4 regions of the Streptomyces sp. NPDC002580 genome follow, and region 1 is predicted to be linked to each of the others. Evidence: riboswitches for the same ligand, from Rfam matches in the RefSeq annotation. Region 1 holds a riboswitch; each other region holds the start of a gene.
What was found. Region 1 has a riboswitch for cyclic di-AMP ahead of ACFYW7_RS34530 (NlpC/P60 family protein). Riboswitches for the same ligand answer to the same signal wherever they lie in the genome.
Positions count from the first base shown of each region.

Region 2: it holds a riboswitch for cyclic di-AMP, as region 1 does, so the genes downstream of both, ACFYW7_RS33245 (M23 family metallopeptidase) here and ACFYW7_RS34530 (NlpC/P60 family protein) in region 1, are expected to answer to the same signal.
Region 3: it holds a riboswitch for cyclic di-AMP, as region 1 does, so the genes downstream of both, ACFYW7_RS30605 (transglycosylase SLT domain-containing protein) here and ACFYW7_RS34530 (NlpC/P60 family protein) in region 1, are expected to answer to the same signal.
Region 4: it holds a riboswitch for cyclic di-AMP, as region 1 does, so the genes downstream of both, ACFYW7_RS17220 (transglycosylase family protein) here and ACFYW7_RS34530 (NlpC/P60 family protein) in region 1, are expected to answer to the same signal.

Region 1 covers NZ_JBIAQZ010000015.1:7,095-14,690, forward strand. Annotated here, with positions in the region: gene ACFYW7_RS34515 (PLP-dependent aminotransferase family protein) at 1-257, shown strand, start outside; gene ACFYW7_RS34520 (NlpC/P60 family protein) at 346-1,434, opposite strand; gene ACFYW7_RS34525 (tellurite resistance/C4-dicarboxylate transporter family protein) at 2,046-3,032, opposite strand; gene ACFYW7_RS34530 (NlpC/P60 family protein) at 3,229-4,398, opposite strand; cyclic di-AMP (ydaO/yuaA leader) riboswitch at 4,406-4,577, opposite strand; gene pcrA (DNA helicase PcrA) at 5,037-7,523, shown strand.
Region 2 covers NZ_JBIAQZ010000013.1:58,497-66,092, forward strand. Annotated here, with positions in the region: gene ACFYW7_RS33240 (GntR family transcriptional regulator) at 229-924, opposite strand; gene ACFYW7_RS33245 (M23 family metallopeptidase) at 1,122-1,886, opposite strand; cyclic di-AMP (ydaO/yuaA leader) riboswitch at 1,899-2,059, opposite strand; gene ACFYW7_RS33250 (M16 family metallopeptidase) at 2,275-3,663, opposite strand; gene ACFYW7_RS33255 (M16 family metallopeptidase) at 3,660-5,006, opposite strand; gene ACFYW7_RS33260 (DNA topoisomerase (ATP-hydrolyzing) subunit A) at 5,361-7,596, shown strand, end outside.
Region 3 covers NZ_JBIAQZ010000011.1:154,453-162,048, forward strand. Annotated here, with positions in the region: gene ACFYW7_RS30595 (hypothetical protein) at 1-72, opposite strand, end outside; gene ACFYW7_RS30600 (HAD family hydrolase) at 420-1,229, shown strand; gene ACFYW7_RS30605 (transglycosylase SLT domain-containing protein) at 1,353-2,123, opposite strand; cyclic di-AMP (ydaO/yuaA leader) riboswitch at 2,127-2,287, opposite strand; partial or broken gene ACFYW7_RS30610 (CocE/NonD family hydrolase) at 2,732-4,283, opposite strand; gene ACFYW7_RS30615 (polyprenyl synthetase family protein) at 4,708-5,718, shown strand; gene ACFYW7_RS30620 (hypothetical protein) at 6,039-6,578, opposite strand; gene ACFYW7_RS30625 (CHRD domain-containing protein) at 6,818-7,596, shown strand, end outside.
Region 4 covers NZ_JBIAQZ010000005.1:98,189-105,784, forward strand. Annotated here, with positions in the region: gene ACFYW7_RS17205 (DUF501 domain-containing protein) at 1-20, opposite strand, end outside; gene ACFYW7_RS17210 (septum formation initiator family protein) at 60-536, opposite strand; gene eno (phosphopyruvate hydratase) at 675-1,961, opposite strand; gene ACFYW7_RS17220 (transglycosylase family protein) at 2,313-3,011, opposite strand; cyclic di-AMP (ydaO/yuaA leader) riboswitch at 3,016-3,210, opposite strand; gene ACFYW7_RS17225 (transglycosylase family protein) at 3,393-4,295, opposite strand; gene ACFYW7_RS17230 (cytochrome P450) at 4,545-5,816, opposite strand; gene ACFYW7_RS17235 (globin domain-containing protein) at 5,985-7,196, shown strand; gene ACFYW7_RS17240 (nucleoside triphosphate pyrophosphohydrolase) at 7,347-7,596, opposite strand, start outside.

The DNA.
Region 1 (7,596 bases):
CCGCCGGGCTGCACCTCCTGATCACGTTCCCCGAGCCGGCCGGGGGTGCCGTACGCGGCGACGGGGCGACCGGGTTCACGGACACCGGCCTCGCCGCCGCCTGCCTGGCGCGCGGGGTCAAGGTCCATCCGCTGTCCTGGCACCGGCAGCGACCCGGCCCGCCCGGCCTGCTCCTCGGGTACGCCGCTTCCCCGGCGACCGCCATCGCGGAAGGCGTGGCGGTGATCGCGGACGCGCTCCTGGACCGGCCGTCCTGACGGAGCCTGCCGGGAGGCCTCGGCGGGCGGCTCCCGGCAGGGGCTCGGCCGCCTCGGCCGGAACCGGCGGGCGGACGGGCGGACGGGGTCACACCACCCGGGTGGCGCCCACGAAGGGCATCTCGTCGAGGGGGGCGAGCCGCACGGGTGCCGACGGATTCGGCGCGTGGATCATCTGCCCGTTGCCGACGTAGATGCCCACGTGGGTGATCCCCGGGTAGAAGAACACCAGGTCGCCGGGGCGCAGTTCGGACCGGGAGACCCGCTGGCCGGCGTTGATCTGGGAATAGGTCGTCCTGGGCAGCGAGAGGCCCGCCGAACGGTAGGCGGCCTGGGCGAGCCCGGAGCAGTCGAAGGCGTCGGGCCCGGTGGCACCCCAGACGTAGGGGCTGCCCAGCTTCGCGTAGGCGTAGGAGACGGCGGCCGCGGCCCGGGAGCTGGTGGACGCGGCGGCGGTACCGGAAGCGGCCGACGCGCCGGACGGCGCCGGGAGCGACTCCCGGGCCGAGGAGCGCGAGACGTGCTGCTGCTCGCCCGCGGCACCCCGCTCGGCGTACTGGGCGCGCTGCTCGGGGCTGAGCCGCGCCAGCAGCCTGCGTGCCGTGGAGAGCTTCTCGTTGATCGTCTTCTTCTGCTGCCTCAGTTCGGTCTGCCGCGACTTGAGCGAGGCGAGTTCGACGTGCGCGGCGCCGCGCAACTGCTCGATCTCCCGGAGCTCCCTGCGGACCCCGGCGACGGCCGAGGACTGCCGGCTGCCGACCCGCTCCGCCATCGCGGCGCCGTCCAGGTACCGGTCGGGGTCGTCGGACAGCGCGAGTTGTACCGCGGGGTCGAGTCCACCGCTGCGGTACTGCGCCGCCGCCATCGAACCCAGGGCGTCCCGCGCCGAGTTGAGCCGGTCCTGGCGGCGCGCGGCCTCGTCGCGGAGCGTCCCCAGGCGCGTCTCCGCCTTGTCGGCCTTCTCCTTGGCGCCGTTGTACTTCTCGGTGGCGGCCTCCGCCTCCTCGTACAACTTGTCGACCTTGGCCTTCACCTGCGTCGGGGACAGCTGGGGGTCGGCGTGGCCGATCCCGTCGAAGCCGGTCGCCGTCGCCGCGCCCGCGAGGGCGATGGTGACTGCTGTGCGGGCCGTGTTTCCACCGATCGAGCGCTGCTTGGTCCTGCGGTGCGCTGCCACGAGGGCCCACATCCTTCCGTACGACCGCCCTCGTGAGAGCGGTCAAGCGGTGACACGTCCGGCGGCGGCTCACACAGGGGGAGCGGGGCCGCCGCCGGACCTTCTCGGCGGTGGTGGCCGACTGCCGCCCCTGGCCCGGGCGGCGGTGGGGAGCCGGTCACCTGGGGGAGGACGTTAAACCTGGGAGCGCGGCGTTGGTAACGCCTTGTGCGGAACTGTCCGCATTGGATTGCCCGGCGACCTCATGTGACCGAGATTCCGGCCTTGCGCCGCCGGGTTCACGCAGAGTGATGACCGATGCGCCGAATCCCGGACGACCGGAGTGGCCCCGGTGCTATGGATGACACGAGAGGGACGGGTGGCGAGAGTGCACGGAGCGGACCGGGCGAATCGGGCGGGCGGGGTGAACGGGCGACCCTGGGGAACGAGGGGCGCGCGGGCATGACGGCCCGGCGGGAACGGGACGATCCCGGGAAACGTGGAGCGCTCGGGCAGGGCCGTCCGGCCGGCACGGGGACGGCGAAGCGGAACGGGGTCAAGAGGGACGGGGCCAAGAGGCACGGACCGGCGGGACCTCGCGGACCGGACGTTCGGGTGTGGGGGCGGGGGTGTCAGGCGCCTCGGCCCCGGGTCGCGGACCTGACGGCGAGAACGGCCCCCGCGGCGACCACGGCCCACGCCGCCACCGCGATCCACAGCAGGACCTGCCCCGGCCCCTCCAGCCAGGACACGTCGAGGGCGTCCGCCACCGACAGCGTCGCCACCGCCGTCATCCCCATGGGGAACGCGGTCGCCCAGCGCAGCACGTCGTAGCGCGGACGCGGCCACACGACCTCCGCGACGAGCAGCAGGCAGTACCAGAGGAGGTCCAGCGCGAGCAGGGCCCCGGTCGTGGCGCGCAGGACGCCCTGGTCGTCGTCGTTCCACAGGTACGGGTCCAGGTGGTGCGCGGCGACGAGTCCCGCCCCGGCCAGCGCCGAGATCGCCAGGGCCCCGCCGGCCACCCAGTGCTCCCCGGCGCCCCGCTTCACCTCCCACAGGTCGAAGTGCGCGAACGACACGCCGTAGAGCACGATGCCCAGCCAGAACAGCGCCAGCGCCGCGTGCGTGAGCCAGGCGGCGCCCACGGCCGGGCCGATCGCCGAGGCCAGGACGGAGAGTCCCTGGGTGGCCACGCAGACGAGGAACACGGCGCCCGTCATACGGCGCCGCCAGTTCCGTACGACGGCCAGGACCAGCACCGGCCAGAGCACGGCCGACAGCGCGAGCAGGGCCTCGGCGAGCACCTGCCGGCCCCGTACGGACAGCCCGGTGCCGAGCACGGTGGTCGCGGCGACGGCGGTGAGTCCGGCCGGGGTGCCGGCCTGCCGCACCCATCGCTCCCGGTCGCGGACCAGCCGGACGGAGAAGTCCGCGGCCAGCCCGAGCCAGGCGACGGACGCGAGGACCAGCGCGACACGGGAGAGTGCCTCGTGGCCGGTCAGGCGCAGCCCGACCGAGAGGATCCCGGTGGCCATGACGGCGGCCCCGGCGGCGGGCGACCGCCGCGCCCACCAGGCGCGGAGGGAGGGGTCCGGTACGGCCGGTGTGTCTGGCATGCGCCCGATGCTAGGGATCTCCGGCGCCGTTGCCGGTGGGGCACGCGCGCGGGGAGCGCGAAAACGCGGGGCGCCGGCGGGAGGGGCGCGCGCGGGCGAGGGGCGCGGACGGTGCGGCGGGGGCGCGGGGCACGGCGGCGCGGGCCTTTCGGTTCCACGCGCGCGTGCCCCGCGAGAGGCGTCGTTCGCGTCCGCTCTACGCCGGGCGCACCACGCTGTGGATCGCCGAGGTGCCGTCGTAGTAGATCGACTCCTCGCGGACGTACGCCCCCGGCTTCGGCGCGTGGATCATCATGCCGTTGCCGATGTACAGGCCCACGTGGCTGATGTCGTCGTAGAAGAAGACCAGGTCACCGGGTTGGGCGTCGGCCAGGGAGACCGTCGTGCCGGCCTTCACCTGGTCGTAGGTGACGCGCGGGAGACTGACGCCGGCGGCCTTCCAGACGGCCTGGGTCAGCCCCGAGCAGTCGTAGGAGTCCGGGCCGGTGGCACCCCAGACGTACGGTTTGCCGATCTGCGTGCGGGCGAAGGAGAGCGCCTTGGCCGCCTTCGCCGCGTACGAGGGGTCCGTGGCCGTGGAGCCGGACGTCGAACCTGAAGCCGGGCCGGAGGCCGAGCCGGCCGTGGAGTCCGGCGACTGCTGCCGGGCGGCCTCCTGCGCGGCGGCCTGCTGACGCGCCAGCTTCGCGGCCTCGGCCGTGGCCCGCTCCCGCTTCTTCTCCTCGATCGCGGCCAGCCGCGCCTTTTCCTCGGCGGTCAGCTTCGACAGGACGTCACGCGCCTCGGTGAGCTTGTGCTGCACCGTGGCCTTGGACGTCTTGAGCGCGTTCCGCGAGGCGGTCAGCGACCGCAGGCTCTCGGTGGCCTCCGTCCGCTTCCTGGCGGTGGCGGCCTGCTCCGTGGCGTAGTCGTCGACGGCCGCCTTCTGGCGGGTCGTCAGACGGCTCATCAGCTGGGTCTGGTCGAAGTAGTCCTGCGGGTCGTCGGCCAGCAGCAGGCTCGTGCTGTTGGGCGCGGCGGCGCCGGTGCGGTACTGGGCGGCGGCGAACGAACCCAGCTCCTCGCGCGCGGTGTTCAGCTTCTCGGTGCGCTCGGCGACGTCGTCGAGCAGGGTGTCGACGCGCTTCCGCTGCTTGGCCGTCTTCTCCCGGGTCGCGTTGTACTTGTCGGTGGCCGTCTCGGCCTGGTGGTAGAGGTCGTCGACCTTCTTCTGGACTTCTTCGAGGCTGGGCCTGGGTTCGGCGGCGGGGGCGGCGTTCGCCGTCTGGGAGAACAGGGCCATGGAGGCGAGAGCGGCCGTCGCGAGGGCCGGGGTCCGTATGCCGGCCCGCGTGCCCGTGCGACGCCCTGTGCGGTATGACGCCAAGAGAGGCGACTCCTTCCGTCATCCGCCTACCGGGTTAGCTGTCGGGTTCGGGCGGGTGGTTCCGGAAGGTTGCCCTACGGTCCTTGCCCCACAAGGCGGTTGGACCGATTCACCCCAAGGTCGGTGGGTCCCCGGCTCCGGCCGCCCCATGGACGTGCCGAACTCGGCGGAGGCCGCCCGGCCCGGCGAGGTTCGCCGGTTGCGGTCGAGCGGCCTTCCCGCACGCTAACCAACTGGTGTGGCCCGTGTGAAGGTTGATGTGCGATATGTCCGATACATTTTCGTGACCTTTTCCGCGCGTCCCGCCGTCCATGACGCATTCACGATGATCCGCGTGCCCGTCGGCGCCTTCGTGGCAGTGTGTCCCGAGCGGGCGGGCGACGGTTCGCGCCCGGGTGTCCGCCGGGGGGTGCGGGTGCGTGGGGGTTCCACCCCGGTGCCGACCCCGGCCGGCTGCGGGGTTCGGCCCCGGCGCCGACCCGGGGCCGGTTCGCCGCCGTCGCGGTGCGGACGCGTACGGTCACCGCCTCCGGTGTCGTCGGAGCGAGCCGGTCCGCCAGCGAGCCGCGTCATGACTTCCGGCCGAGTTTCCGGGGTGGCGGCGGGCTGTCAGTGGGGCGGCCTAGACTCGGAGAGCGATGAGCAGCCTCTTTGATGACAGCTTCCTGGCGGCCCTCCAGCCCTCCGCGGCTCACGAGGACGAACACCCGCCGCCGCCCGAGGACGATCACGTACCGGAGTCGGTTCCGGACGATCTGTTCGGCGGCAGGTTCGACGTGCCGCCGAACCGGGACGCGTACTACCGCGACGGCGCGCCCAGGCCCGCCGTGGACCCGGCGGCCCTGCTGGACGGCCTGAACGAGAACCAGCGCGCGGCCGTGGTGCACGCCGGCTCCCCGCTGCTCATCGTGGCCGGCGCGGGCTCCGGCAAGACCCGTGTGCTCACCCACCGGATCGCCCACCTGCTCGGCGAGCGCCACGTCCACCCCGGCCAGATCCTCGCGATCACCTTCACGAACAAGGCCGCGGGCGAGATGAAGGAGCGCGTCGAGGCGCTCGTGGGCCCGCGCGCCAACGCGATGTGGGTGATGACGTTCCACAGCGCCTGCGTCCGCATCCTGCGCCGCGAGAGCAAGAGGCTCGGCTTCACCTCGTCGTTCTCGATCTACGACGCCGCCGACTCCAAGCGGCTCATGGCGCTCGTCTGCCGTGATCTCGACCTCGACCCGAAGCGCTTCCCGCCGAAGTCGTTCAGCGCCAAGATCTCGAACCTGAAGAACGAGCTGATCGACGAGGAGGACTTCGCGGTCCAGGCCACCGACGGCTTCGAGAAGACCCTCGCCCAGGCCTACGCGATGTACCAGTCGCGGCTGCGCGAGGCCAACGCGCTCGACTTCGACGACCTGATCATGACCACGGTCAATCTCCTGCGTGCCTTCCCGGACGTGGCCGAGCACTACCACCGCCGGTTCCGGCACGTCCTGGTCGACGAGTACCAGGACACCAACCACGCGCAGTACGCGCTGGTCCGGGAACTCGTCGGCACCTCCGCCCACCCCGTGGACGTACCGTCCGGCGAGTTCGACCTGCTCCCCGCCGAGCTGTGCGTCGTGGGCGACGCCGACCAGTCGATCTACGCCTTCCGCGGCGCGACCATCCGCAACATCCTCCAGTTCGAGGAGGACTACCCGAGCGCGACCACGATCCTCCTGGAGCAGAACTACCGCTCCACCCAGACGATCCTGTCCGCCGCCAACGCGGTCATCGAGCGCAACGAATCCCGCCGCCCCAAGAACCTGTGGACCAACGCGGGCGCGGGCGCGAACATCACGGGCTACGTCGCGGACACCGAGCACGACGAGGCCCAGTTCGTCGCCGAGGAGATAGACCGTCTCACCGACGCGGGCGAGGCCAAGGCCGGCGACGTCGCGGTCTTCTACCGGACGAACGCGCAGTCCCGTGTCTTCGAGGAGATCTTCATCCGCGTCGGCCTGCCGTACAAGGTCGTCGGCGGAGTCCGTTTCTACGAGCGCAAAGAGGTCCGGGACGTCCTGGCCTACCTCAGGGTGCTGTCCAACCCCGAGGACTCGGTCCCGCTGCGCCGCATCCTGAACGTGCCCAAGCGCGGCATCGGCGACCGCGCCGAGGCGATGATCGACGCCCTCTCGCAGCGCGAGAAGATCAGCTTCGCGCAGGCGCTGCGCCGCGTCGACGAGGCCTACGGCATGGCCGCGCGCTCCACCAACGCGGTCAAGCGGTTCAACGTGCTCATGGAGGACCTCCGCACCATCGCCGAGTCCGGCGCGAGCCCGGCCACCGTGCTGGAGGCCGTCCTCGAACGCACCGGCTACCTGGCCGAGTTGCAGGCCTCCACCGACCCGCAGGACGAGACCCGGATCGAGAACCTCCAGGAACTCGCCGCCGTGGCACTGGAGTTCGAGCAGGAGACCGGTGAGGGCGAGGCCCCGGCCGGACTCTCCGCGTTCCTCGAGAGGGTCGCGCTCGTCGCCGACTCCGACCAGATCCCGGACGAGGAGGACGGCAACGGCGTCATCACCCTGATGACCCTGCACACCGCCAAGGGCCTCGAATTCCCGGTGGTCTTCCTGACCGGCATGGAGGACGGCGTCTTCCCGCACATGCGCGCCCTCGGACAGGTCAAGGAGCTGGAGGAGGAGCGGCGCCTGGCCTACGTCGGCATCACGCGCGCGCGGGAGCGGCTCTACCTCACCCGCTCGTCGATGCGCAGCGCCTGGGGGCAGCCCTCGTACAACCCGCCCTCGCGTTTCCTGGAGGAGATCCCGGCGGTCCATCTGGACTGGAAGCGCACCGGGGCGACGGTGCCCAGGGCTGCCGGCCCGGTCTCGGGAGTCGCCGCGTCCCTGTCGTCGTCGCGCTCGCGTTCCGCCGCCTCGGGGGCCTCCGGGTTCGCCACGCGACGCGGCGCCTCCGAGAAGCCGGTGGTCTCCCTGGCGGTCGGGGACCGGGTCACGCACGACCAGTTCGGCCTCGGCACCGTGGTCGGTGTGAAGGGGACGGGCGCGAACACGGAAGCTACGGTCGACTTCGGAGAGCCCAAGCCGAAGCGGCTGCTCCTGCGGTACGCGCCGGTCGAGAAGCTGTAGCGGGGGCCACCCGGTCACGGGAGATCCCCGGCCGCCGGAGGGCGCCGGGGATCGACGGCCGTTCGCCGCCGCA
Region 2 (7,596 bases), on a different contig from region 1:
TGTCCGCCCCGGCGGCTGCCGCAAATCACCGGGCTGCCCCGCCCCGCCCCGCCCGGGGGCGCCGCGGCTCAGCCGTTTTCCGTGCCCCGCCCTTGAATTCCGCCCTCGACACGCGCGAACGTTCGCGTATCGGCCACGAAAATAGCGCGCCGGAATTCCCGGAGCGCAGACAAAAGGGCATGCGGAATAAGCCCCCGGTCGAATATCTCTTTGTATACGGCGCCCTTGTTAATGCCGCTGACCCGTCATGTTTACGGGATGTTGCGAACTTCTCACACGTTCCGCCCGGTCTCCCCCGCCCGGAAAGCGGAGCCGGTGCGCGGACGTCGCACGCTCGGCGTGCAGGGCCGTGATCGCACGGGCCCGCTCACCGTCGCCGCGGGCGACCGCGTCCACGATGCCTCCGTGCTCCGCCCAGGACGCCGCGGGGTCGGCGGGCGCCTCCACCGCGTACATCCAGGCGATCTTGTGCCGCAGCTGGGCGAGCGTGGAGGTCAGCGCTGGGCTTCCGGAGGCCTGGGCGAGCGTCTCGTGGAACCAGCCTCCCAGCGAGCGCAGATCCTCGCTGTGCCCTCTCCTGGAACGCTCCTGGCCCAGCCTGACCAGACCCCGGAGCACCTTGAGGTGGGCCTCGGTGCGCCGCTGGGCGGCCTTCGCGGCGCCCAGCGGTTCCAGCAGCACGCGCATCTCCAGGAGGTCCGCGGCCTCCTGCTCGGTGGGTTCCGCGACGCACGCGCCCGCGTGCCGGCGGGTGACCACGAAGCCCTCGGCCTCCAGCGTGCGCAGCGCCTCGCGCACGGGGACGCGCGAGACGCCGTAGCGCCGCGCGAGCAGTTCCTCGGTCAGCCGGCCGCCACGCTCGTAGACACCGGCGACGATGTCGTCACGGATCGCCGTGCATACCGAGTGCGCCGGAATACGCATGACCGGACCTCCGCTTTAATCCCCGCGAAACGCCATCGATTGACGCTTGTTCAGCGACTCTATTGCAGCGGGCGGGAATTTCCGATGGCAGGCCTGAATCCATGGATATTTTTTGGACAGACCGACTCCGGAAACGACGATGCCCCGGCTCGGTGAGCCGGGGCATCGAAAGCGGTGAAGAAGCGGCGAAGCGGTCGTCAGAGGTTGACGCCGTGCGAGCGCAGGTACGCGACCGGGTTCATGTCCGAGCCGTACTCGGCGGTCGTACGAGCCTCGAAGTGGAGGTGCGGTCCGGTGGTGTTGCCGGTGTCCCCGGACAGTCCGATCTGCTGTCCCGGAGTGACCGTCTGGCCCACGGAGACACCGATGGACGACAGGTGGCCGTACATGGTGTACGTGCCGTCGTGCATCTTGATCACGACTTGATTGCCGTAGGCGCCACCGTCACCGGTCGTGACGATCGTGCCGGCACCCACCGCGTGGACCGGGGTACCGAGTCCGGCGTGGAAGTCGACGCCGGTGTGGCTGCCGGAGGACCAGAGGCTGCTGGTGGCCTCGTAGCCGGTGGAGACGTACGAACCGCTGATCGGCATGACGAAGGTGTTCAGGCGCTTGCGCTCGGCCTCGCGGGCGGCGCGCTCCTTGTCCGCGCGGGCCTTCGCCGCCTGTTCGGCGGCGTTCTTTCGGGCTTCCTGCATGGCCTGCTGCCGGGCGGCGGCCTCGTCGGCGGCCAGCCGCTGCGCGAACGCCTGGGCGTCGATCTGGTCCGCGACCGAGTCGCCGATGGTGACGGCCTGGGTCAGCCCGGTCCGCTCGACGGGGGACTCCGCGGCGAACGCGGGAGCGGCCAGGGTCCCGATGACGCCGGTGGTGGTGAGGGCCGCGACGCCGACGGCGCTCGTGGTGGTGCTGTGCGTCCGGCCAGGACGACGGTGCTTGCCGGTGCCACAGGAGAACGCCATGTAGGGGCTGATCCTTTCCTTCCCTCTCGCCTACCGGGTTAGCTGACGGGTTCGGAGCAGGAAGGTCTCCTACGGACCCCCTCCGGGGAGGGCGTCCGATTCACCCCAGGGACTACGTATGGGTCCCCGGCTCCCCTGGCTCGCGCCATGCGGGGACTCGGCGATGACTGTCCGGTTGCCGCGGGCGCGGCGCACTGCATGACGAACAGTCGGAACGAAGCTAAACGCGGTGTCTTTCGAACAACAAACAGATCACGGTTTTTGTAGCGCATCCCACACGACAGAAAGGCAACCTCCGTACCAATGCGGACATCTTGGGGGCGGTGGCCGAAAAATAAGGGGCCCAGGTGACTCATACGTCACCTGGGCCCCTCGGGTCGCGCGGGCCCTACTCGGCCGTCACCACGCTGACTTCACCGATCCCGAGAGCCTTGACGGGCTCCGCGATCTGCGCGGCGTCGCCCACCAGGACGGTCACCAGACGGTCCGTCGGGAAGGCGCTCACGGCGGCGGCGGTGGCCTCCACGGTGCCGGTGGCGGCCAGCTGCTGATACAGCGTCGCCTGGTAGTCGTCCGGCAGGTACTGCTCGACCTGGTCCGCGAGCGTGCTCGCGACAGCCGCAGCGGTCTCGAACTTGAGCGGCGCCACCCCCACCAGGTTCTGCACGGCGACGTCCCGCTCGGCGTCGGTCAGCCCCTCGGCCGCGAGGGTGCGCAGCACCTTCCACAGGTCGTCGAGCGCCGGACCGGTGTTCGGGGTGTCCACGGAGCCGCTGATGGCGAGCATCGCGACGCCGGTGCCGTCCGGCGCGGCGCGCAGGACCTGGCCGAAGGCCCGCACTCCGTAGGTGTAGCCCTTCTCCTCGCGCAGGACGCGGTCCAGGCGGGAGGTGAGCGTGCCGCCGAGGCAGTAGGTGCCCAGCACCTGCGCGGGCCACACACGGTCGTGCCGGTCGGCGCCGACCCGCCCGATGAGGATCTGCGTCTGGACCGCGCCGGGGCGGTCGACGATGATCACGCGGCCTGTGTCGTCTGCGCTCACCGGCGGCACCGGACGCGGCTCGGCGGGCGAACCGGTCCAGGAGCCGAGCGTGTCGCCGAGCAGCTCGTCGAGATCGACACCGGTCAGGTCGCCCACGACGACGGCGGTGGCCGTGGCGGGGCGTACGTGCCTCTCGTAGAAGGCGCGTACGGCCGTGGAGTCGATCTTCTGGACGGTCTCCTCGCTGCCCTGGCGCGGACGCGACATACGCGCGCTCGCCGGGAACAGTTCCTTGGAGAGCTCCTTGCCGGCACGACGGGCCGGGTTGGCCGTCTCGTGCGGGATCTCGTCCAGCCGGTTGCGCACCAGCCGCTCGACCTCGCTGTCCGCGAACGCGGGTGCCCGCAGGGCGTCGGAGAGCAGGCCGAGCGCCTTGGCCAGACGCGAGACGGGCACTTCGAGGGACAGACGTACGCCGGGGTGGTCGGCGTGCGCGTCGAGCGTGGCCCCGCAGCGCTCCAGCTCCGCGGCGAAGTCCTCGGCCGAGTGGTTGTCGGTGCCCTCGGAGAAGGCCCGCGCCATGATCGTGGCGATGCCGTCCAGACCCGCCGGCTCGGCCTCCAGGGGCGCTGCGAGGATCACCTCGACGGCCACCACCTGCTGACCGGGGCGATGGCAGCGCAGCACGGTCAGACCGTTGTCCAGGGTGCCGCGCTGGGGGGCCGGGAACGCCCAAGGCTTGGGCTGGCCGGCCTGGGGCTGCGGGTGGAAGTCCATGGGGGCGAGCTCGGTCACTTCGCCGCCTCCTCGTCGGTCTCGTCAGCGGCGTCGGTGGCTTCGGTGGCGGTGGGCTCGTAGACGAGCACCGCGCGGTTGTCGGGCCGCAGGCGAGCCTTGGCGATCTCCTGGACCTCCTTCGCGGTGACGTCCAGGACACGCTGCACGGCGGTCAGGGCGAGCTGGGGGTCGCCGAACAGGACGGCGTACCGGCACAGTTCGTCGGCGCGGCCGGCGACGGTGCCGAGCCGGTCCAGCCACTCGCGCTCCAACTGGGCCTGCGCGCGCTCCATCTCCTCGGCCGTGGGACCCTCCGCGGCGAACCGGGCGAGCTCCTCGTCGACGGCCGCCTCGATGACCGGGACCTCGACGTCACCGGACGTCTTCACGTCCAGCCACCCCAGGGAGGGCGCTCCGGCGAGCCGCAGCAGACCGAAGCCTGCCGCGACGGCCGTACGGTCGCGGCGCACCAGCCGGTTGTAGAGCCGGGAGGACTCACCGCCGCCGAGCACGGTCAGCGCCAGATCGGCCGCGTCGGCCGCGCGCGTGCCGTCCTCCGGGAGCCGGTAGGCGGCCATCAGGGCGCGCGCCGGGACCTCTTCCTCGACGACCTCGCGCAGCTGCTCACCGATGGTGTCGGGCAGCGAGCCGTCGCGCGGCGCGGGCTTGCCGTCGTGCCCGGGGATGGAGCCGAAGTACTTCTCGACCCAGGCCAGCGTCTGCTCCGGATCGATGTCCCCGACGACCGACAGAACCGCGTTGTTGGGCGCGTAGTAGGTGCGGAAGAACGCGCGGGCGTCCTCCAGGGTGGCCGCGTCCAGGTCCGCCATCGACCCGATCGGCGTGTGGTGGTACGGGTGGCCCTCGGGGTACGAGAGCGCGGTCAGCTTCTCGAACGCGGTGCCGTACGGGACGTTGTCGTACCGCTGCCGGCGCTCGTTCTTGACGACGTCGCGCTGGTTCTCCATGGACTCGTCGTCCAGCGCCGCGAGCAGCGAACCCATGCGGTCGGCCTCCAGCCAGAGGGCGAGCTCCAGCTGATGGGTCGGCATGGTCTCGAAGTAGTTGGTGCGCTCGAAGCTCGTCGTGCCGTTGAGGGAGCCGCCGGCCCCCTGGACGAGTTCGAAGTGACCGTTGCCGTGCACCTGTCCGGAGCCCTGGAACATCAGGTGCTCGAAGAGGTGGGCGAGTCCGGTCCGGCCCTTGACCTCGTGGCGCGAGCCGACGTCGTACCAGAGGCACACCGCCGCGACCGGGGTCAGATGGTCCTCGGAGAGCACCACGCGCAGGCCGTTGGCCAGGCGGTGCTCGGTCGCTGTCAGGCCGCCGGAGCCTGCCTCAGCTGTGGCCGTGTGACCCATGGGCATGTACGTCCCTTCGATCGCGGAACTGCGTCATTCCTGTCGGTCCTGCCACTGTATGCAAGCGTGCGGACAGCTGGCGAAGTTCCCGCACCTCGTACGCCGAGAGCGAGACTTGCACGTGTCCCTGACATATTGCCGAGAACCCTCCGAGCACCACCGCGCAGAGGCCCCGGGGCCGCCGGGCACCGGGCCCGAGGGCCGTTCGGAAGCGGTCTCCGCGGCGCCCGTGGAGCGTCCCTCGGAGGCGCTACGGACGGGTCGCGGTCCACGTTGTCAGTGGGGCGGTCCACAATGGTGCGCGTCAGAACCCGCTCATGCCCCGGCAGAGACTGTGAAGGAGCCGCAGCAGCGATGGCCCGCCGCAGCACGAAGACCCCGCCGCCCGACGACTCGTACGAGGAGAAGATCCTCGACATCGACGTCGTGGACGAGATGCAGGGCTCCTTCCTCGAATACGCGTACTCGGTCATCTACTCGCGAGCCCTGCCGGACGCCCGCGACGGCCTCAAGCCGGTGCACCGTCGCATCGTGTACCAGATGAACGAGATGGGCCTGCGCCCCGACCGCGGCTACGTGAAGTGCGCCCGCGTCGTCGGCGAGGTCATGGGTAAGCTCCACCCGCACGGTGACGCGTCGATCTACGACGCCCTGGTGCGGCTCGCGCAGCCCTTCTCCATGCGGGTGCCCCTGGTCGACGGCCACGGCAACTTCGGCTCGCTCGGCAACGACGACCCGCCGGCCGCGATGCGTTACACCGAAGCCCGGATGGCCGACGCGACGTCGTTGATGACCGAGTCGATCGACGAGGACACGGTCGACTTCACGCCCAACTACGACGGCCAGGAGCGGGAGCCTGTGGCCCTCCCGGCCGCCTTCCCGAACCTCCTGGTCAACGGCTCCTCGGGGATCGCCGTCGGCATGGCCACCAACATGCCGCCGCACAACCTCGGCGAGGTCATCGCCGCCGCGCGCCACCTCATCCGGTACCCGGGCGCCGACCTCGAGACGCTGATGCGGCACGTGCCGGGCCCCGACCTGCCCACCGGCGGCCGGATCGTCGGCCTCTCCGGGATCAGGGACGCCTACGAGAACGGCCGCGGCACCTTCAAGATCCGCGCCACGGTGTCGGTGGAGGACGTCACGGCGCGCCGCAAGGGCCTCGTCGTCACCGAGCTGCCCTTCACCGTCGGCCCGGAGAAGGTGATCGCCAAGATCAAGGACCTGGTCGGTTCGAAGAAGCTCCAGGGCATCGCCGACGTCAAGGACCTCACCGACCGTTCGCACGGACTGCGCCTGGTCATTGAGGTCAAGAACGGCTTCGTGCCGGAGGCGGTCCTCGAACAGCTCTACAAGCTGACGCCGATGGAGGAGTCCTTCGGCATCAACAACGTGGCGCTGGTGGACGGTCAGCCGCTCACCCTGGGCCTCAAGGAGCTGCTGGAGGTCTACCTCGACCACCGCTTCACCGTCGTGCGCCGTCGCAGCGAGTTCCGCCGCGGCAAGAAGCGCGACCGGCTGCACCTGGTCGAGGGTCTCCTCGTCGCCCTCCTGGACATCGACGAGGTCATCCGCCTCATCCGCTCCAGCGACAACTCGGCTCAGGCCAAGGAACGCCTGATCGAGCACTTCTCGCTCTCCGAGATCCAGACGCAGTACATCCTGGACACGCCGCTGCGCCGCCTCACCAGGTTCGACCGGATCGAGCTGGAGTCGGAGCGCGACCGGCTCAACGGCGAGATCGACGAGCTGACCGGCATCCTGGATTCGGACGCGGAGCTGCGCAAGCTGGTCTCGGGCGAACTGGCCGCGGTGGCCAAGAAGTTCGGCACCGACCGGCGCACGGTGCTCCTGGAGTCCGCGGGCAGCCCCGCCGCGACCGTCTCTCTCCAGGTCGCCGACGACCCGTGCCGGGTCCTGCTGTCCTCGACGGGCCTGCTGGCGCGTACGGCGACCGCCGACCCCTTCGGGGAGGACACCGACGCCAAGCGCACCAAGCACGACGTGATCGTCTCCGCGGTGCGCTCCACGGCACGCGGTGAGATCGGCGCCGTGACGTCCCTGGGCCGCCTCCTCCGCCTGAACGTGATCGACCTCCCGCAACTGCCCGAGACGGTGTCGGCCCCCAATCTCTCCGGGGGCGCTCCGGTCTCGGAGTTCCTGTCCGCCCTGGAGCCCGACGAGACGGTGATCTGCCTGGCGACACTCGACGAGGCGTCACCGGGCCTGGCCATCGGCACGGCGCAGGGTGTCGTGAAACGTGTGGTGCCCGACTACCCCTCGAACAAGGAGGAGTTGGAGGTCATCACCCTCAAGGACGGCGACCGGATCGTCGGCGCGATCGAGCTGCGCACCGGCGAGGAGGACCTGGTCTTCATCACGGACGACGCCCAACTGCTGCGCTTCCAGGCCTCGCAGGTTCGCCCGCAGGGGCGCGCCGCGGGCGGCATGGCGGGCGTCAAGCTGACCGAGGGCGCGAAGGTGATCTCCTTCACGGCCGTCGACCCGGCGGTCGACGCGGTCGTGTTCACCGTGGCGGGCTCACGGGGGACCCTGGACGACTCCGTCCAGACCACGGCCAAGCTCACCC
Region 3 (7,596 bases), on a different contig from region 1:
GCGCAGGGATTCCGGAAAGCGCCGGATCACGGCTTCGGCGGCGGAGCGGAGATGGCGCCGGAACGGGGTCACCGCGCCGGAGGCAAGCGGAGGCCGCGTCGCGGAAGGCTCAAGTGGCATGTTTTTCCCATGACTTGTGGAAAGTGGCGGGCGATTCCCGTCGCGGGCCGGTCTCGGCGGTCACGCTGGGCCGGCGTCGAGGGCTGGCGGCCGCCGAGTTCGCCTGTCACCGGGCGGTGTTGAGGTGTTGTGGTCGGTCGTGTGCGGGAAAGTCGGTGTGGGCGGAAGCGGACGGTGCGTGATCCGAAGCGGTCGCAACGCGCTTACCACCGTACGGTGAACGGCGTTGCTGACGGGATACCGGACGTCGTCCGGTTCACGCCGGGCCCATGTGTCGTTCGATCCGTATTCTTCGGATCATGGCCGCTCCGACTGCATATTCACTCATCGCCACTGACCTGGACGGAACGCTGCTGCGCGGCGACGACACTCTCTCCGACCGGTCGCGGGCCGCGTTGGCGAAGGTGGCCCAGGCGGGTGCCCGGCACCTCGTGGTGACGGGCCGCCCCGCGCCGCGCGTGCGACCGCTGCTCGACGAACTCGGCGGTGAGGGACTGGCGGTGTGCGGACAGGGGGCGCAGCTGTACGACGCCGGGGCGGACCGGATGCTCTGGTCGGTGACCCTGGACAGGGAACTGGCGGAGACGGCGCTCGGCAAGATCGAGGCGGAGGTCGGGATGCTGTACGCGGCGGTCGACCAGGACGGCGTGGACGGGCTGACGCTCATCGAGCCGGGGTACGTGATGCCGCATCCGACCCTGCCGGCGGTGCGGGTGCGGCGGCGGGACGACCTCTGGTCGGAGCCGATCAGCAAGGTGCTGCTCCGTCACCCCTTGTTGTCCGACGACGAGTTGGCGTCGGCGGCGCGAGGAGTGGTCGGCTCGCTCGCGACGGTCACGATGTCCGGGCCCGGCACCGTCGAACTCCAGCCATGCGGGGTGACCAAGGCGACGGGCCTCGCTCTGGCGGCGGCGCATCTGGGGCTCAGCCCCTCGGCGACGCTCGCCTTCGGAGACATGCCCAACGACATCCCGATGTTCGACTGGGCCGCCCGTGGCGTGGCGATGGCCAACGCCCATCCGGAACTGAAGGCGGTGGCCGACGAGGTCACGCTGTCGAACGAGGACGACGGGATCGCGGTCGTCCTGGAGCGCCTCTTCGGCTTCTAGGGGTCGTCGGCCGAGGGGCCCGACGCCGGCGAGTCGGCGTGCGGCGCCCACGACGACGCACCCGTCGGCGGGCCCGGGTACGGGCCGCCGACGGGTGCGGGTGCGATCGGTGCCGCGGTGTGATCAGTAGGCGCCGTTGACGTTGTCGATGGAGCCGTAGGTCTTGGCCGCGTAGTTGCAGGCCGCGGTGATGTTCGCGACCGGGTCGTAGGGGTCCATCGACGTGCCGGGGACGTGGAAGGCCCGGAACGTGGGGTCGATGACCTGGAGCAGGCCCTTGGAGGGGGTGCCCGCGACGGCGTTGGAGTCCCAGTTGTTGATGGCGAGCGGGTTGCCGGACGACTCGCGCATCACGTTGCGGTGGATGCCGTCGTAGCTGCCCGGGATGCCGTGCTGGGCCATGATGTCCAGCGAGTGCTTGATCCAGCCGTCGAGGTCGTTCGTGTACGTCTTGGCGGAGGCCTGGACGGCCGTCGTCGCGGCCTTCTTGGCGACTGCCGGGGTGGCCTTCGCCGTCGTGCCCGCGGCCGTCGGCTTCAGCGTCTTCGTGCCCACGGTCAGCTTCAGGCCCGGGCTGATCAACGCGGGGTTGTCGCCGATGACGGCGCGGTTCGCCTGGTACAGCTTCTTCCAGCCGCCGCTCTCGGGGTGCTTCTGCGCCACCTTGGAGAGGGTGTCACCCGCGACCACCTTGTAGGTGATGAGCTGGACGTTGGGGACCACCGCGGTCTTCGCGGCCTTGGTGACCTGGGGGGCCTGCGCCGGGGTGGCCGCGTGGGCGCCGGTCGCGCTCACGAGCGGGAGGGCGAGGGCTATGCCACCCGTACCGGCGGCGATCATGCCCCGAGTGATGATGTTGGACTTCGTGTGGCGGTGCTTGCCTCGTGCGGGCATGACTGGTGTCCTCTCCGACGCCTGCGAGGTGAGCTGTCGGGTTCGGGCGGGAGATGCCCGGCCGCGTTTTCGGGCGCGGCTTCACCCCAGCCGGTCCGGTGTGTCCGGATCGGCGGCTTACCTGTGGTTCCCCCGCTCCTGCCGTGCGTGGGTGGGTGGGTTTCCGGGCGGCGGCAGGATTCGGCGATCCGCCCGGGATCGACGGAAACGTATGCGAGAGCACATGTCCGGAACAAGGCCAGATTTGGCTTTGAAGATCTATTTCGCCTGTTTAGAGCCAGGGGGAAACGTCCGATTAAGGCGGAATTGAATCCTCAACTTGCCTTTGGTGAACGGGTTGGCGGGGGAGGGGTGCGAGGCGGCGGACCGGTTCGCGGGTGACTCAACTCACGAGGTCGAGGGTCATCAACGCGGCATGCCGGGCAAGTCGGGCATTGCGCCCTTGGGGGTGGGGTGTCGGGACGCCTCAAGGCGCCCGGCGAGCCCCTTGCGGAGGGGTGCGGGCCGCGGGGCGCGTGGCAGGGTCGGACCAGGGCGGGTGACGTCGTGCGCCGAGGGGGCGACGAGAGGGAACTCCCTTACCCGTAAGCCCTGTTCGTCCGGTTCTGTCAGCCGGCCGTGCGCGGGGTCCTCTTCTCCCGGGTCCGGTGGAAGACGACCTCGTCGCCGTCCTTGCGGACGAGCTCGTCGGACAGGACGAAGTCCCGCGCGTCGCACCTGATGGCGGAGGTCGTCTCGACGCGGGCGTCCCACGGCAGGTCCGGGCGGTGCAGCCGGATCGACCAGGTCGAGCGGGCGCGGGCGGACGACGGGTCCGACTCGTCGATCGTGTACGTCTCCCGCGCGTCCTCCGTGTGTTCGAGGCCGTCGGGATGCACGCGGGTGCCGCCGTGGCGCGGGTTCGCCTCGAGGCGCCAGGTGCCCGCGGCCACGTCGCGCAAAACCAGGCGCCGCGGGCGCGGTTCGTCCAGCGTCTCGGAGTCGGTCGCGCCGAGGGGCTCCGCCTCCTCCGGTTCCCCGAACGTGATGGACGGGTCCGACGCCCTTGTCCGTAAGGGGAGTTCGAGGGTGCTGCCGATCGGTTCGAGGGTGAAGCCCGCCGCCGAGCCCGGCCGCGGCCAGATCCAGGGCCAGTACGCCGAGGAGACGCTCAGCCGGATGCGGTGGCCCGCCGGGAACGCGTAGCCGATGGCGGACAGGTCGAACATCACGTTCTCCGTGGTGCCCGGACTCCAGGGGACCGTCCGGTCGCGGTCCCGGCGGGCCGACAGGTTCAGGGCGCCGCGGGTGACGAGGGTGGACGCTCCGTCCGGGGCCACGTCGCACAGGCGGGCGATCACCTGGCCCCCGGGTGGGCCGGACGTCAGCCGCAGTGAGACCCGAGGGCGGCCCAGCACCCAGGTCTCCGCCGGCACCGCGAACTCGAAGCAGGCCGACCGGGCGTCCTCCTCCCGCTGGTCCGGCGGCAGGTCGGCGTCGTCGCCGGAGGGGAGGAGGCGGCCCGCGTCGATCCCCGTGTGCTGAGGGGACCGCACCGGCACCGGGGCACCCTGGAGCGCGTACGCGACCTGGGTCACCGAGGGCGAGGGCCAGGCCGGGCCGCCGACCCGGCGGCCCGCAAGGTCCCCGTGCACGGCCGCCGGGGGGTGCGCGTCCATCACGTACGAACGCAGGAGAGGAGCGGAGAGCGCGCCGGTGTCCTCTTCCCGGAGCCGGTGGTCCCACCAGCGCAGCGTCTCCTGGCGGCTCGGGCGCGGGAGCGGCGATGCGGAGGGAGTCGCAGCCGCCCCAGGCGATCCCGAACATGCCGACCCTGCCGGTGCACCAGGACCGGTCGGCCGGCCAGCCGATCACTTCCACGCCGTCGGCCGGCTCGGTCTCCGAGCACCCGTCCGTCGGCGCGCCCTCCGAGTTGCCGTACCCGCGCGTGTCCACGCGGACGGAGGCGTAACCATGACCGGCGTACCAGGGGTGCCGCTGCCGGTCGCGCGGGGCCGTCCCGTCGGTCGGGCGATGCGGGTGGTACTCCAGGAGCGCCGGCCGGTACGGGGTCCTCGGTCAGCGGAGGCCAGATCCTGGCGTACAGACGGGTGCCGTCCGAGAGGGGGACGAGGACGTCCTCGTGAGTGATCTCGTGGGGAAGGACGTACGGATACGCATGGGCGTCACCTCGGAGGACGGGGTGCATCGTGTGGCGCGGCCGGGGAAGAGAGGAGAGGAGGGGCGCGGGCGGGCCTGGCTCGTTCCGGCGGGGCTGCGGGACGCGGTCAGCCCTTCCGGGGACTTCTCCGTGGGGCGTCGGACACCGGTCCAAATCTACTGATCATGAACATACCGCCGGTGATCCGCATGTGCCCGCGCGTCGGGGTACTCGTCGTTGGGGCGGGCAGGTACATCTCGTGTGCCTTACGGGTGTACTCCCGTATACCTGCTGGCGGAGCGAAGTCGGCCAGGGGACGGTGGGCGCTCGTGGTGATCGAAACGTGACCGGATACGCTGACTTGAGTGATGGCAGCGACACATCGACAAACCGTGTCATCGACCGAGTTCGCCATGTGATCGTCAGCAGACAGGAGAACCTCTCGTGACCGTCGTCGGGCCGTTCGGGCTGAGCGTGCGGGACCAGGCTCTCGAAGCCGATGTCCAGGCCGGATTGGCGGCTGTCGAGGAGGGCTTGCTCGAAGCCACCAAGAGCGAGGTCCCCTTCATCACGGAAGCCGCCCAGCATCTCGTGCGGGCCGGCGGGAAGCGGTTCCGGCCGCTGCTCGTGATGCTCGCCGCGCAGTTCGGTGACCCCTACGCGCCGGGTGTCGTGCCCTCGGCCGTCGTCGTCGAGCTGACCCATCTCGCCACGCTGTACCACGACGACGTCATGGACGAGGCGGAGGTGCGGCGCGGGGTGGAGAGCGCCAACACCCGCTGGGGCAACTCGCTCGCCGTCCTGACCGGTGACTTCCTGTTCGCCCGTGCCTCGTACATCCTGGCCGACCTCGGGCCCGAGGCCGTCCGGATCCAGGCCGAGGCGTTCGAGCGGCTCGTCACCGGGCAGATCCTGGAGACCGCGGGGCCGCGCGACGGGCGCGACCCGGTCGATCACTACCTCGACGTGCTCAGCGGAAAGACCGGTTCGCTGGTCGCCGTCGCGTGCCGGTTCGGGGCGATGATGTCGGGCGCCGACGAGACCGTCGTGGACGTGCTGACGCAGTACGGCGAGCGGCTGGGCGTCGCCTTCCAGCTCGCGGACGACGTCCTCGACATCGCGTCCGACTCGCACGAGTCCGGGAAGACGCCGGGGACCGATCTGCGCGAGGGCATCCCCACGCTCCCGGTGCTGCGGCTGCGCGAGCGCGCGGAGCGGCTGGGACTCGCCGAGGACATCGCGCTGTGCGAGCTGCTGGACTCCGACCTGACGGACGACGCGCGGCACGCGGAGGCGCTGGCCCGGCTGCGGGAGCATCCGGCGCTGGAGCAGGCGCGCCGGGACACCGTGCGGTACGCGGAGGACGCGCGGGCCGCGCTGGCCCCGCTGCGCGAGTGCGACGCGAAGGCCGCCCTGGTCGAGCTGGTGGACGCCGTGGTGCACCGGGCGGGCTGATACCGGCCTGACGGCGTACGGCGCCGGACGGGACCGGCCTCGGGGTGTGCGGGTTCGGGTGGGTCCGACCTCGGGCCGCGCGGGTTCGAGGGGGACCGGCCTTGCGGTGTGACGGGTCGGGTGGGACCGGCCTCGCGGTGGCCGCAGGCCGGGCCGGACCGGGTCCGTGGAGTGCCGGGCGGAACGGGACCGTCGTCGTGTGCCGGGGGCTGATGACATCGGCGCCCGCTCGAGCGGGGCGCGGCGGACCGGGTCCGTGGGCGCCTGGGCCGGTAAGAGCCGTGTCCGCGTCTGGCGGCGGGCGAGAGGGGATCTGCCGGTCAGTAGCCCCCGCCTCCCGTGGTCGGGGAGGTCGACGCCGGCGCCGGTGTGGTGATCTTCGCTCCGGTCGGTGACACGGCGAACCACGTCCCGTCGACTCCCTGGCCGTGCGCCTCCTTCGGCTTCCCGTCCTCGGCGTAGCGGTAGAGAGGCCAGCCGGCGAGGGTCAGTTGGGTTCCGCCGTCGGCGCGTTCCACCGTGGAGACCAGGTTCTTGTCGATCCCCTTCGTCGTCACGGTGCCCGGGGCCGTGGCCGCCGGCCAGACCTTGGCGCAGGTGTCGTAACAGCTGACCTCGGTCGGATCGGCCGAGTCCGCGTCGAAGCGGTACAGGACGAATCCCTTGCCGTCCGTCACGACCGTGCCCAGCTTCCCGACCTCGGCGGTGGTCAGCGTGGCCGACGCCGATCCCGTGGAGCCGGTGCTCGGCGGGGAGCCGCCCCCGTTCCCGCTTCCGCCCCCTCCGCATCCGGAGAGGGTGAGTGCCAGGAGGGCGGCGCCCGTGGCGGCGTATCCCGCGATGTGTCCCTTGCCGGGCATGGCGATTCCTCGATCCTCGATCCGTCACCCTGGAGTACCGGGCGATGCCGATCGCTGCTGCCACCCCTTAGTACGGATTCACGCCACTTTTTGCTCGAATAGGCGCCTGATTTGATTGGTTCTGAGAATGTGACCGGCGCCACTTTCCCTGGATTGAGTTCGGGGTCGGGTCGGGCCCGTACCCCTGCGCAGAAGCTGACGCAGGGGGCGTCGGCCGCGTACGGGGAGAAAACAGAATCATGGGATCTAACGCCACGTTCACGGCGCGTCGCAAGAGCCTGATCCTGGCCGGTGTCGCGGCGGCGGCAGGTGTCGTCGCCGCAGTCGTCCCGGCGGTCGCCGCCGACCACGGCGGCCGCGGCGGGAAGAGCGGTGCGAGCCACAGCGCGAGCGACAGCGAGACCGGCGGGAGCAAGGCGAGCGGGGAGGGCGGGGCGAGCCGTGGCGGGACCGGCGCCGTGGACCACTTTGGAGGCGACGACCGGACCGTCGTCACCCGGCACGGAGTCATGGGCGGCACCGGCGGCACCATCCTCGCCGCCAGTCTGCGCGGCGCGAGCGAGGTGCCGGTCCCGGGCGGTCCGGCCGTCGGTGACAAGGACGGCGCGGCGCTGGAGTTCATCAAGGTCGAGGGCGACGAGGTGTCCGTGGCCGTGTCCTGGCGCGGCACCGGCAGGCCCACCCTGCTCCACCTCCACCAGGGAGCCAAGGGCGTCAACGGCGGGGTCAGGATCGACTTCGGCAAGCTGCTGGGCCGGATCAAGGGTCACAGCGTCGTCGGGACCGTCAAGGTCGAGGACGCGGCCCTGCTCGACACACTGAAGAGTGACCCCGGTTCGTTCTACGCCAACCTGCACACCAGCGCGTTCCCGGGCGGCGCCGTCCGGGGTCAGCTCCACAAGGTCACGGGCACCTTCGACTTCAGGAACGCCCTGCACAACTTCCAGGCGTCCGTGGTCGAGGGCAAGCAGATCTACGAGTGCAAGCCGGCCGAGGGCGGTGGCTACGCCTTCGCCCA
Region 4 (7,596 bases), on a different contig from region 1:
GTGGGCGGTGCCGTTTCCATGCCGTGAGTCACGTGTCTTTCTGGTCAGTTCATGGGTCGTCACTGGTCGGCGGCGTCGGATTTGTCCACGCCGTCCCAGACATTGGTGTACCAGGGTCGGTCGGCCGCGCCCCGGCCGGCGCGGGACTGCTTCGCCGCGTCCGGGTCGATCGCGACGAAACCGGTCTCACCCGGCATCACATAGTGCAGCCGTTGCCGGATCTGCTGCTTCGCGTACGCGTCGTCCTGCCAGCGCGCCTTGAGGTCGCGCAGCTGCTCGACCCGCTGCCGGGCCTGCTCCCGCTGCCGCTCCACATCGGCGACCTGGGCGCGCTGGGAGACGTACTGCCGCATCGGGTACGCGAGGGCGACGATCAGGGAGCACAGGACGAGGGCCAGCAGCGCGGCCCGGCCGGTCAGCCGGGAGCGGCGGGCCTGCCGTTTGGTCTGGGAGCGGTAGACGCGGGCCGCGGTCTGCTCACCGAGCAGCTTCAGCCTGGTCGAGGTGGAGAACCGGTCCCGGTCCTTCACGGCCATGAGTCCCGCCTCCCCAGTACTGGCCCGTCGGTGCGGGCCGTCACGTGCGTACGTCCCCGCACACGGTACGGGACCGGGTACGGGGACGTAGGGACGACGCTTCCCGAGCCTCTCGGCTCAGCGCCCGGGCCTTGCGGCTCAGCCCTTGAAGCGGGGGAACGCGCTGCGGCCGGCGTACACCGCGGCGTCGTCGAGGATCTCCTCGATGCGCAGCAGCTGGTTGTACTTGGCGACGCGGTCCGAGCGGGCCGGGGCGCCGGTCTTGATCTGACCGCAGTTCACGGCGACGGCGAGGTCGGCGATGGTGACGTCCTCGGTCTCGCCGGAGCGGTGGGACATCATGCACTTGAAGCCGTTGCGCTGGGCCATCTCGACGGCGTCCAGCGTCTCGGTCAGCGAGCCGATCTGGTTCACCTTGACGAGCAGGGCGTTCGCGGAGCCCTCCTCGATGCCGCGGGCCAGACGCTCCGGGTTGGTGACGAAGAGGTCGTCGCCGACGATCTGGACCTTGTCGCCCAGCTTGTCGGTGATGACCTTCCAGCCGGCCCAGTCGTCCTCGTACAGCGGGTCCTCGATGGAGACGAGCGGGTACGCGGAGACGAGCTCCTCGTAGTACTCGGTCATCTCGGCGGCCGAGCGGGACTTGCCCTCGAACTCGTACTTGCCGTCCTTGTAGAACTCGGACGCGGCGACGTCGAGCGCGAGCGCGATCTGCTCGCCGGGGACGTAACCGGCCTGCTTGATGGCCTCGAGGATGAGGTCCAGCGCGGCGCGGTTCGACTCCAGGTTCGGGGCGAAGCCGCCCTCGTCGCCGAGGCCGGTGGACAGGCCCTTGGTCTTCAGCACCTTCTTGAGGGTGTGGTAGACCTCGGCGCCCCAGCGCAGCGCCTCGGAGAAGGACTCCGCGCCGATCGGGGCGATCATGAACTCCTGGATGTCCACGTTCGAGTCGGCGTGCGACCCGCCGTTCAGGATGTTCATCATCGGAACGGGCAGCAGGTGCGCGTTCGGGCCGCCCAGGTAGCGGAAGAGCGGGAGGTCGGACGCCTCGGAAGCGGCGTGCGCGACGGCGAGCGAGACGCCGAGGATGGCGTTGGCGCCGAGCGAGCCCTTGTTGTCGGTGGCGTCCAGGTCGAACATCGCCTGGTCGATCAGGCGCTGCTCGGTGGCGTCGTAGCCGACGAGCTCCGGGCCGATCTGCTCGATGACGGCGAGGACGGCCTTCTCGACACCCTTGCCGAGGTAGCGGTTGGGGTCACCGTCGCGGAGCTCGATGGCCTCGAAGGCGCCGGTGGAAGCGCCGGACGGAACGGCGGCACGACCCGTGCTGCCGTCGTCGAGGCCGACCTCGACCTCGACCGTGGGGTTGCCTCGGGAGTCCAGGATTTCCCGGGCTACGACGACGTCGATGGACGGCACGAGCATCTCCTTATTGGGATGTGACGCGATTACGCGGGGCTCGGCAGCCCCGCGGGATGAGCCTAACCGGCCCAGGGGGATCGGCCAGCCGATCGACCACCCCTCGGGCAGAACTGAGAGTACATATTGTTCCTGAACTAAACAAAGAAGAAATGAAAAACCCCGCTCCGGTGCGTACGGGGGAGAACGCACCGGAGCGGGGAGCCCGGGGGAACGGGGGCCCTCACCGGGCCTTTCCCAAAAAGGCCCGGCCAGGGAGGGGAGAGCTGTCGCTCGGCCCGGAGAGGGCCGAGCGCCGCCGGGGAGGTGGTCGCCGTCCGCCGAAAGCGACCGTCACCGACCGGCGCGCCGCGGCACTCAGCCGAGGTGCAGCTGCTGGCCCGGGTAGATGAAGTCGGCGTCGGCGACGATGTCCTTGTTCAGCTTGAACAGCTTCTGCCAGCCGCCCTTGACGTGCTTCTTCTCGGCGATCGAGCTGAGGGTGTCACCCTTGACGACCTTGTACTCGCCGTCACCCTTCTTGACCTTCTTGCCGGTCGGGGTGGTGACGGTCTTCTGCGCGGCCGGGCGCTCCGCGGAACGGGAGACGGGCTGCTCCGTCGTCCGGGTGGCGGTGTCCTGCGAGGCGCTCGACGAGGAGGAGCCGGAGGGGGTCGACGGGGTCGAGGTGCCACCGGTGTACGCGGCGCTCGACAGGCCGACGCCGCAGGTCGGCCAGGCGCCCTTGCCCTGCCCGGCGAGGACCTTCTCGCCGATGGTGATCTGCTGCGACTTCGAGGCCTGGTCGGCGGTGGCGGCGTAGGCGGTGCCGCCGTACGCGGCCCACGTGGAGGCCGAGAACTGCAGGCCGCCGTAGTAGCCGTTGCCGGTGTTGATCGACCAGTTGCCGCCGGCCTCGCACTGGGCGACGGCGTCCCACTCGGAGGCGGTGGCCGCGGAGGCGTTGCCGGCCGCCATCAGCGGGGCGGCGATGGCGACGCCGGTGACGCCGGCGAGCGTGGCGACGCGGGTGGCCTTGTTCGGACGGCGGTGCTTGCCCTTGCCGGAAAACAGCATGGAGTGATCCCCTCACCGACGCCTGCGAGGTGAGCTGTCGGGTTCGGGCCGGTTGAGTTGCCCGGCCGCGTCCCCTCGGTCCTGGTCTCCAGGACGTCCGGCACGCGGCTTAACCCCAAGCCGTCCCCGGGTGTCTCTCAACTCCCGGACGCGGCGCTTACCTTGGGTCCCCCGCTCCTGCCTACGGCGCTTGACGCGACGAGTGTTCCCGTACGGCCGCTGGCAGGATTCGGCGTTGCGATCGTCGGGGCCCGCTGTGGCGAGCGGTCCGACCGTAAGCAGTCGATCGGCGGAATTTCAAAGACGATCAGGGCTTCTGAGACCCATCTCTCACTTCCGCCAAACCGGACATTCCACGGCGAATCGTGACGCGAACTCCCCCTACTGCTGGAGCGTTTCGACGGTGACGGCGATGCTCCGACCAGGCACGACGAGGCCGGGACCGGCGTCCGCGGCGTCCTCGTCGGCGGTGGACAGGTTGCCCCATCCGCTGTCGAGGAGAAGGGAGTCGGAGGAACCCGAGAGGCCGTCCGTGACGTACAGGTCGTCGAGGACGTCGCGCGAGGCGTGCCGACCGACGGCGACATCGCCTCGGCTGTCGGCCGCCCGCTCGGCGGCACTGTCGCCGCGGTGCCGCCCGGCACCGGTGCTCTCGTCGTCGGAAGCCCCCGAAGAGGCGCCCTTCTTGCCCGACTTGCCCGACTTGTCACCTTCGGTGGCCGTCTTGTCGGAGCTGTCGGAGCTCTGCGAAGCACTGGGTTCCGGAGTGGCGTCCGAGGAGTCACCCGAAGCGGACGAACCATAGGAAGGGGTCGAGTCGGGCTCGGTCGACAGACCGGACGACCCGTATCCGCCCGACTCGCTCCCGGCATCGCCCTCGACACCCGTGTCGACCTGGACGTCACCCGAGCTCGTACCGAGCCCGGAGAGCGGCCCGCAGGTCGGCCAGGCCGCGAGGCCCCGGTCGTCGAGCAGTCGCTCCGCGACGGCTATCTGCTGCGAGCGGCTGGCCTGGTCGGCCTGCGGGGCGTACTCGAGGCCGCCGTGCGCCTCCCAGTCGTCCTGGGACAGCTGAAGCCCGCCGTAGTACCCGTTCTCGCTGTCGGAGCTCCACGCACCGCCGCTCTCGCACTGCGCCACCCGGTCCCAGGTGTTCCCGTCGGCCGCGCTGGCACTCGACGCCGCGAGCAGCGGAATGGCGATGGCCGATCCGGCCACCCCCGCGGCGACGATGAGAGCAGGTGCCTGACGAGGGCGACGGTGACGGCCGTTCCCGGAGAGCATCTGGAAACCTTTCGCGTGACGGCGGGTGACTACGACGACTCCCACGAAGTGCTCGGTGCGGGTGTCGCGTTGATGGGTGAACGTAGTCGCACTCGATCACTTGTCACAAGTCGATGCAGTACAGATCACGTGAAGATCACAAAATTGATGGACCATCACGTTCCGGTAGCCGCGAGGGCACCCTTTCCGGTATTCGGAAGAAATCCTTCGGCGAAGGTGTCGAAGGGTCACCGATGCGCCGTTCAGGGCCTATTTGACCGGGGTGAACTCCACCGGAAGCGTGCGCAATCCACGCATAATCAGCCCTCCGCGCCAGCGCAGATCAGCCGAATCCACCCCAAGCCGAAGGTCGGGCAGGCGGTTGAGGAGCGTACCGATGGCGGTCTGCCCCTCCAGCCGGGCGAGCGGCGCACCCAGGCAGTAGTGGATGCCGTGCCCGTAGCCCACGTGCTGATTGTCACTCCGTGCGAGATCGAGCGTGTCCGGCCGCTCGAACCGTTCGGGGTCCCGGTCCGCGGCGGCGAGAACCACGAGCACGGGATCACCGGCCGAGATGACCTGCCCGCCGATCCGCACGTCCTCCGTCGCGAACCGCCAGGTGGCCAGTTCCACGGGCCCGTCGTAGCGCAGGAGTTCCTCCACACCGGTCTCGAGCAGCCCGCTCTCCCCGGCCGCGAGGGAGGCCTGGAGGCGGGCCCGCTGCCCGGGATGGGTCAGCAGGGCGTGCATCCCGTTGCCGATGAGATTGACCGTGGTCTCGAAACCGGCGAAGAGAAGGATGAAGGCCATCGCGGCGGCCTCGTTCTCCGTGAGGTGCTCACCGTGGTCCGAGGCCCGGATGAGCCCGGAGATCAGGTCCTCGCCGGGCTCGGGCACCGCGGTCAGCGCCTCGCGCTTGCGGTGGATGAGTTCGGCGAGATACCCGCGCATCTTCTTGACGGACCGGGCGACCCCGCCGCGCGGACCGCCACCGTGCCGGATCATCATCCCCGCCCAGTCCCGGAAGTCGTCCTGGTCCTCGCGCGGGACACCGAGCAGGTCGCAGATGGCGTAGATGGGGAGCGGGAACGCGAACTCGTGGATGAGATCGGCCGACCCCCTGGCCGCGAACCCGTCGATGAGCTGATCCGTCAACTCCTGCACCCGCGCCGCGAACTCGTTGACCCGCCGCGGTGTGAAGGCCTTGCTGACGAGCCGCCGCAGCCGGGTGTGGTCCGGCGGATCGATGTTCAGCAGATGCGTCATCAGGTCGGCCTTGCGCTCCCCGGGAATCCCGGTCCTGCCCCTCGCGTGCGCGGGTTCGTCGTGATGCGCGGGATTTTTGGACAACCGGGGATCGGCGAGCGTCTGCCTGGCGTCCGCGTACCGCGTCACGAGCCAGGCCTCCACCCCACTGGGCAGCCGCGTCCGGTGCACCGGCGCGTGCTCCCTGAGCCAGGCGTACGCCGGGTAGGGATCGGTGGCGAACTCCCAGGTGAAGAGTTCGGGGGCGGCGCTGGCGGGATCTTCGTGCTCGGTCACTCCCCGACGGTATCCGCAGCGGCCCGGCACTCCCCGGCCGACCGGCGATCGGGACACCCCCCGGGCCCACGACGGCCACGGGCAGCACCTCCGCCCGCTTCGCCCCAGGCTGTCCGGGCATGGCCGGCTGTTTGACCCGGCCGCTCGGCACGTCCCTACATTCACGCGGTGGACCCCGAAATACTCAGATCCAGCTTCGCGGTCGTGGAACGACGGGCCGAGTTCGCGGTCAAGTACTTCTACTCGCACCTGTTCCGCCACAACCCGGAACTGCGCCGGCTGTTCCCGGCCGACCTCCCGCAGGACATGGAACGGCAACGGGACCGGCTCTTCGCGGCACTCACCTTCGTCATGGACGGGCTGGAGGACCCCGGACTTCCCCGGTACCTACGGGACCTCGGACGGGACCACCGGAAGTACCTGGCCCAGCCCGAGCACTACGCGGCCGTGGGCGCGAGCCTGATCGCCGCGTTCGCGTTCGTCGCCGGCTCGGCCTGGAGCACCGAGACCGGGAAAGCCTGGTCCGAGGCGTACGCGACGATCACCCGGCTCATGCTCCAGGGCGCCTGGGAGGCCCGGCACCAGGGCGAGCCCCGCTGGTGGGACGCCGAGGTCGTCACCCGCACCCGGCACGGCGACGACCTCGTCGCCCTCACCCTGCGGCCACGACAGCGGCTCACCTACTCCCCCGGCCAGTACGTCAGCGTCAACATGCCCCGACTGCCGTGCGTCTGGCGCCCCTACTCCCTCGCCAACGCGCCCCGCGCCGACCGCACCGTCGACCTCCACATCAGCCGCGTCGACAACGGGGTGCTCTCCACCGCCCTCGTCCGGCAGACCCGCGTGGGCGACGTCCTGCGGCTGGGCGCACCCGGCGGCGGCCTCACCCTGCGGACACCGGCCGACCGCCCGCTCACCCTCATCGCCGCCGGCACGGGCTGGGCCCCGGTCAAGGCCCTGCTGGAACAACTCGAGACCGCCCACGAGGCCCGCCTGTTCCTCGTCGCCCGCGACATCACCCACCTCTACGACCGCCCCGCCGTCGAACGCCTGCGGACCGAACTCCCCGGGCTCGCCGTCACCTACATCACGCCCGCGCCCGGCCGCCCCAGGACACAGGCGACGGAACGACTGCTGACCGCGCTCGGCGCCCGGGCCGGCTGGACCCGGCACGACGTCTACGTCGCCGGTCCGCCCGATCTCGTCGAGGAGGTCACCGAAGCCCTTCCCGCCCTCGGCACACCGGCCGACCGCGTCTTCCACGACCTGCTGCCACCCACCGGAGCGAGCCGTCCGCGCCCCGTCGGCGCGGCGGAGTGGCTGCTCGACCGCCCTGTGGCGGCCTGGCACAGCCCTGCGGACCGGGCTCCGCGGGGCTGAAGGGGACGCGCCGGACCGCGTGTTGCTTCGGGGGGCCCGGGGGCCCTCCCCCCCTCCCTCCCCCTCCCTCCCCTTCGGCCCCTCAGCCCTGCTCGCCCACGCCAGGCTCAGGCCCGGGCCCGCATCCCCGTCCCCGTCCCCGCCCCCGTCCTAGTCTTCGTCCGCCTTCGCGTCCCCGGCCTCGCCCGTCCCGGCGAGGCCGCTCTCGGCCGCGCCGGCGAGACCGTGCTCCGCCGAGCGGATCGCGTCGCGGTAGGCCCGTGCCGCCGCCCGGAGGGCCGCTTCCGGGTCCACGCCCTCCGCCTCGGCGCGGGCGGCCATCGCCAGCAGTTCGTATCCCACGCCGTCCCCGGTGGGCAGCGGGACCTCGAGTCCCGTCGTGCGCGCGCGGGAGGACAGC